Regions from separate parts of the Escherichia sp. XD33 genome, predicted to be linked through region 1. Evidence: predicted binding sites of a transcription regulator. Region 1 holds the regulator's gene; each other region holds the start of a gene.
The links. Region 1 encodes Fur, which represses iron uptake genes when iron is present. Its sites were predicted from a motif close to ATAATAATGAGAACNACTATCAA; they were not measured.
Positions count from the first base shown of each region.

Region 2: the regulator Fur is predicted to act here: its motif matches at 1,224-1,246, upstream of zupT (zinc transporter ZupT).
Region 3: the regulator Fur is predicted to act here: its motif matches at 1,191-1,213, upstream of efeU (iron uptake transporter permease EfeU).

Region 1 covers NZ_JAENDM010000011.1:18,972-21,246, forward strand. The annotation lists gene fldA (flavodoxin FldA) at 1-248, shown strand, start outside; gene uof (fur leader peptide) at 458-544, shown strand; gene fur (ferric iron uptake transcriptional regulator) at 537-983, shown strand; gene chiQ (ChiQ/YbfN family lipoprotein) at 1,067-1,393, opposite strand; gene chiP (chitoporin) at 1,443-2,275, opposite strand, start outside.
Region 2 covers NZ_JAENDM010000031.1:45,214-47,488, reverse strand. The annotation lists gene yqiD (protein YqiD) at 175-345, shown strand; gene zupT (zinc transporter ZupT) at 403-1,176, opposite strand; gene ygiD (4,5-DOPA dioxygenase extradiol) at 1,319-2,107, shown strand; gene K0778_RS17060 (glutathionylspermidine synthase family protein) at 2,145-2,275, opposite strand, start outside.
Region 3 covers NZ_JAENDM010000052.1:10,106-12,380, reverse strand. The annotation lists gene putP (sodium/proline symporter PutP) at 1-729, shown strand, start outside; gene efeU (iron uptake transporter permease EfeU) at 1,271-2,101, shown strand; gene efeO (iron uptake system protein EfeO) at 2,159-2,275, shown strand, end outside.

The sequences.
Region 1 (2,275 bases):
CCGAATATTTCTGCGACGCATTGGGCACCATCCGCGACATCATTGAACCGCGCGGTGCAACCATCGTTGGTCACTGGCCAACTGCGGGCTATCATTTCGAAGCATCAAAAGGTCTGGCAGATGACGACCACTTTGTCGGTCTGGCTATCGACGAAGACCGTCAGCCGGAACTGACCGCTGAACGTGTAGAAAAATGGGTTAAACAGATTTCTGAAGAGTTGCATCTCGACGAAATTCTCAATGCCTGATGTGATGCGGCGTAGACTCATGTCTACGCCGTATTAATAGATAATGCCAATCAAAATAATTGCTACAAATTTGTAACTTTTGCTGTTGTACCTGTACAATGTCCCGGTGTTCAAGTGGCCTTGCCGTTGTAAATGTAAGCTATGCCACGTTTTTATTAACAATATTTGCCAGGGACTTGTGGTTTTCATTTAGGCGTGGCAATTCTATAATGATACGCATTATCTCAAGAGCAAATTCTGTCACTTCTTCTAATGAAGTGAACCGCTTAGTAACAGGACAGATTCCGCATGACTGATAACAATACCGCCCTAAAGAAAGCTGGCCTGAAAGTAACGCTTCCTCGTTTAAAAATCCTGGAAGTTCTTCAGGAGCCGGACAACCATCACGTCAGTGCGGAAGATTTATACAAACGTCTGATCGATATGGGTGAAGAAATTGGTCTGGCTACGGTATATCGCGTACTGAACCAGTTTGACGACGCTGGTATCGTCACCCGCCACAATTTTGAAGGCGGTAAATCCGTATTTGAACTGACACAGCAACATCACCACGATCACCTGATCTGCCTCGACTGCGGCAAGGTTATCGAATTTAGTGATGATTCCATCGAAGCGCGTCAGCGTGAAATTGCCGCAAAACATGGCATTCGCCTGACTAACCACAGTCTCTATCTTTACGGTCACTGTGCCGAAGGCGATTGCCGCGAAGATGAGCACGCGCACGAAGGCAAATAAGCCAGCCTGAACGAGAAAAGCCAACCTGCGGGTTGGCTTTTTTATGCAAGGGAAATAAGAAAAGCGAGAGTTACAGCTCTCACTTATTTGTTATTACTGCGAATTTCCTGCCAGACCTTATCACAATCGGCTTTCACCGCCTGATCATTTCCGGTTTGCGTTGCACGCAGACACTGCTGATAATCCAGTACGCGGACACTTTCCTGGTCGGCAAACTGCTGATGTTGTTTCTCTTTCTTCAGCACGTTTAACACGCTCTGGCAGGCTTCAATTTTTTCCGGCGAACCTTGCGCGGTGTTGATACAGGCGCTGTATGCCTCTTTCAGACGGCTGTCTTCCTGTGGTGCGGTTGATTGCGCACAAGCTACCAGCCCCGATGCCATCATGGCGATGAGAATCAGTTTTTTCATAGCAAATTCCTCAAACGTGCGGCAGGCACAAAACCTGCCGCGTCGGGCATCAGAAGATGGTGAATGGTGCGATTACCATAAATTTTACGTCACGCTCATCCTGGAAGATGTTGCCGTAACCACCGCCCCAGCTTGGGATGTCGGAGTGGTTGTCGTATTCGGTGAAGTGCAGTTTGAACATCGTGCCTTTGGCGCGACCGTCCTGAATGGTATAGACCGCATCCAGGCTGTATGCAGACTCTTCAATAGTCCGGTTTTTGTCGTAGTACGCATCCGGATTGCTCTGCCAGGTCGCAGGTTTAGCATCCCATGCGTAAACGTAGGAAGCGCCGATGGCGAAGCCTGGAAGATTCCAGTTTTTCAGGTCATACATCGCACCGAAGAAGACTGCTTTTTCGCCGTTGGCGTTGAAGTCAGAACGGTTGTCCCACCAGATATCCAGGCGACCGTTTGAGGAAGCGTAGGTTGGAGTCATACGTTGCAGGAAGTATCCCTGCTGACCGTCAGCCTTAACCCAGGTGCCTTCGAGGCGCAAATCCACTACGTCAGCCGCCCGGTAACCAAAGGTCAACGCCTGCAGCCAGGCGGTGCCGTCATAAAGGTCGTTGACGCTGCGATCGTCAACTTTATCGCGGGTACCGTAGAACTGGTAGCTGGTGGTTAACGGGCTACCGGCGATATCAAATTTGTAGCTGGCTTTGGCAAAATATTGATCGATATACCCTTCCGCCTGACCAAAAGCCGCTTCCAGTACGAAGTTATTTTTGAAGTCGTATTTCGCCCCAAGGGAGTGCAGATAATCAACTTTGGTGGTTTTATCGTTCTGATAAAACTCATCCATTTCCAGATGCCACGGCGCTTTGTATTCGTTGGTCCACATGT
Region 2 (2,275 bases), on a different contig from region 1:
AATTCCGCTTCTCTTTCTATGAGAAAATTTCATTAATATCAGGCATTCTTTTTCATTATGATCAAAATCATATAATTGTTCCGTTATTATGCGACCATATGAATATATCCGAAAAAGGATATGTGAAATTTATACGCTAAATGTTTAGTATTGTTAAATATTAAGGGTAAAAGGATGTTTATCGCCTGGTACTGGATTGTATTGATTGCTCTGGTTGTGGTGGGTTATTTCCTGCATTTGAAACGTTATTGTCGGGCGTTTCGCCAGGACAGAGACGCACTGCTTGAAGCGCGGAACAAATACTTAAACAGTACGAGAGAAGAGACAGCCGAAAAGGTAGAATAAGGCTTTCGTGAAGCTGGCAGAAGTTGTCCATGCGCTGGACAACTTCTGATGTTGTTTTTAACCAATTCCCGCCGTTTGTAGCAGCACTAAACTGAATCCCATCACTGACATTCCACATAGTACGCCATAGCTGGGGTTATTATTAGGGTCAATCTCTTTGGCGAGCGGCATTAATTCATCAACCGAGAGCGCCACCATAATTCCTGCAACCGCCGCCATGATTGCCGCCATGACCACCGGGGAAATCATGCTACCGAGGATTAACCACGCCAGCACACCACCAAGAATTTCTGCTAGTCCAGAAATCCCCGCCCACAGAATCGCGGTGCGTTTAGACCCCGTTGCCGCATAAACCGGGCCTGCCACTGCCAGACCTTCAGGGATATTGTGCAACGCGACGGCCAGTGCGATGCCAAATCCCAGCTCCAGGTTGCTGCTCGCCGTGACAAAGGTGGCAATCCCTTCCGGGAAGTTATGCAGACTGATGCCGAGAGTGAGCAGAATGGCTGTGCGCTTGATCGATTTTGGCAACGGCTGCACCGATTTTTGCATTAAATCCTGCGGATGAGCATGTGGCAACATGCGGTCCAGGCCAAAATAGCCAAGCAGACCGAAGATAAACATTCCATAACCCAACACAGGCGACATTCCTTCAGCTGCTAGTGCGGCAGGAAGCATTTCCATTAATGAGATGAGCAACATGATCCCCGCCGCAAAACCTAGCGAAAACGCCAGTAAGCGGTTCGAGGGTTTTTGCCCGAGAACGCCGAGAAACGCGCCAATAAACGTGGCTGCCCCCGCCAGTATGGTCAGAATGAGAGGTACTGACATCGACAACTCCTTATAAATCTTCACCTTCAGGCAGATCGTCAAAATAACTGATGATCATCATCATTGTTATCCGGGTTCTTACTCCGCCGAACAAGCGTATTGTGAGGATATCAAAATGACACCTTTAGTTAAGGATATCATCATGTCTTCAACACGTATGCCAGCATTGTTTTTAGGTCACGGTAGTCCGATGAACGTGCTGGAAGATAATTTGTATACCCGCAGCTGGCAGAAGTTGGGGATGACATTGCCACGCCCGCAAGCGATTGTGGTGGTTTCGGCTCACTGGTTTACCCGTGGAACAGGAGTGACCGCGATGGAGACGCCGCCCACGATTCATGACTTTGGTGGCTTCCCGCAGGCGCTGTACGATACGCATTATCCTGCTCCGGGTTCGCCTGCGCTGGCACAGCGTCTGGTTGAGCTGTTAGCGCCGATCCCGGTGACGCTGGATAAAGAAGCCTGGGGCTTTGACCACGGCTCGTGGGGCGTGCTGATTAAGATGTATCCTGACGCTGATATCCCGATGGTGCAGTTGAGTATCGACAGTAGCAAACCTGCCGCCTGGCATTTCGAAATGGGGCGCAAACTGGCAGCGCTGCGAGATGAAGGAATAATGTTGGTCGCCAGCGGTAACGTGGTGCATAACCTGCGCACAGTGAAGTGGCACGGTGATAGTTCACCGTATCCGTGGGCGACGTCGTTTAATGAGTATGTGAAAGCGAATCTGACGTGGCAAGGGCCAGTGGAACAACATCCTCTGGTGAATTACCTCGACCATGAAGGTGGCACGTTATCGAACCCAACGCCAGAGCATTATTTGCCGTTGTTGTATGTGTTAGGTGCGTGGGATGGGCAGGAGCCAATTACCATTCCGGTTGAGGGTATAGAAATGGGCAGCCTGAGTATGCTGTCGGTGCAGATAGGCTAACAATTACCGGATGGCGAGTGCCATCCGGTATCGTGGCTTATTCAACAAAAATATGTGGATAAAACCGAGACATATCCTGGGTGATCAATGCACGGTCTTCACGAATGCCAATTCCGGCGGGTTGATCGTTCACCAGCCAGCTACCAATCAGCATATAGCTGTCGCCGA
Region 3 (2,275 bases), on a different contig from region 1:
GCGGATTCTCACCACAGCATTGTCCATGCGCGTCGTATTAGTATGACCTGGATGATCCTCTGCCTGGCAGGGGCGGTGGCTGTCGGCTTCTTTGGGATTGCTTACTTTAACGATCATCCGGCGTTGGCTGGTGCGGTAAATCAGAACGCCGAGCGTGTGTTTATCGAACTGGCGCAAATTCTGTTTAACCCGTGGATTGCCGGGATTCTGCTGTCGGCAATTCTGGCGGCGGTAATGTCAACCTTAAGTTGCCAGCTGCTGGTGTGCTCCAGTGCGATTACCGAAGATTTGTACAAAGCGTTTCTGCGTAAACATGCCAGCCAGAAAGAGCTGGTGTGGGTAGGGCGTGTGATGGTGCTGGTGGTGGCGCTGGTGGCGATTGCGCTGGCGGCAAACCCGGAAAACCGCGTGCTGGGCTTAGTGAGCTACGCGTGGGCAGGCTTTGGCGCGGCGTTTGGTCCAGTGGTGCTGTTCTCGGTGATGTGGTCACGCATGACGCGTAACGGTGCGCTGGCGGGGATGATCATCGGTGCGCTGACGGTTATCGTCTGGAAACAGTTCGGCTGGCTGGGACTGTACGAAATTATTCCGGGCTTTATCTTCGGCAGTATTGGGATTGTAGTGTTTAGTTTGCTGGGTAAAGCGCCGTCAGCGGCGATGCAAAAACGCTTTGCCGAGGCCGATGCGCACTATCATTCGGCTCCGCCGTCACGGTTGCAGGAAAGCTAAGGGACTTAGCCTGCGGCGGTTTTGTTTGGCTTCAGCAGCGGGTTGCGCTCCCTTAATGTGCCTCGCCATATAAATTGAATGGTGCAGGGAGCGCGCAGGGGGCGGCCAATCGCCGCCGCCCCCTGCTGTCCCGGCCTTCGGGGAACGCTTCAGCGATTTTGACGCCACCAACACCCGAGCTGTTATTATGTTCCGGGCAAAAAGTTAGATTTGATAATCGCGGATGGACGAAATTGCTTGATACACCCGCTTATCAGTTTTACATGGAAGCTCTGATGCATTGAGTCTGGACAGTTTTGTCGGCTGGATACGGCGTTTACGCGGCATCCGGCAAGAACACATGGCTCGTTGTAAACAATCCCATCTTTGTACCTGGAATAATCGTTTATATCCCCTGGCATTACCTCTCTTTGTTTACATTTCAACATCATTTTATAAACATTCCGCTTGTATTTTTCTTTACCGTAATGATAATCGCTATCACTGCGATTTACTTTTCTTTGCATAGATTGACTCAGAAAAACGTTTAAGGGTGGGTGGCATGTTTGTTCCGTTTCTCATTATGTTGCGCGAAGGACTTGAAGCCGCGCTGATTGTCAGTTTGATTGCCAGCTATCTTAAGCGTACCCAGCGAGGCCGATGGATTGGTGTGATGTGGATTGGCGTGTTGCTTGCCGCTGCGTTGTGCCTGGGCTTGGGTATCTTCATTAACGAAACCACCGGCGAATTTCCGCAAAAAGAACAGGAACTGTTTGAAGGTATCGTGGCGGTGATCGCCGTGGTGATCCTTACCTGGATGGTTTTCTGGATGCGCAAAGTGTCGCGCAACGTCAAAGTGCAACTGGAACAGGCAGTCGATAGCGCATTGCAGCGTGGAAATCATCATGGCTGGGCGCTGGTGATGATGGTCTTTTTTGCCGTTGCAAGGGAAGGGCTGGAGTCGGTCTTTTTCCTGCTGGCGGCATTTCAACAAGATGTCGGGATCTGGCCGCCGCTGGGTGCAATGCTCGGTCTTGCTACTGCCGTGGTGCTAGGCTTCCTGCTCTACTGGGGCGGTATTCGCCTCAATCTTGGTGCATTTTTTAAATGGACCAGCCTGTTTATTCTCTTCGTCGCCGCAGGGCTGGCAGCTGGTGCCATTCGCGCATTTCATGAAGCCGGATTGTGGAACCACTTTCAGGAAATCGCCTTCGATATGAGTGCGGTGCTCTCAACTCACTCGCTGTTTGGCACGCTGATGGAAGGGATTTTTGGCTATCAGGAAGCGCCGAGCGTCAGCGAAGTCGCCGTCTGGTTTATTTATCTCATCCCGGCGCTGGTGGCACTTGCTCTGCCACCACGCGCAGGGGCGACAGCGTCTCGCTCCGCGTAACAAATACGACGCAAACTCTTGCTTAGTTACAACATACTTTAAAGGGATAGTCTCGTCATGACCATTAACTTCCGCCGTAACGCATTGCAGTTGAGCGTGGCTGCGCTGTTTTCTTCTGCTTTTATGGCTAACGCCGCTGATGTGCCGCAGGTCAAAGTGACCGTGACGGATAAG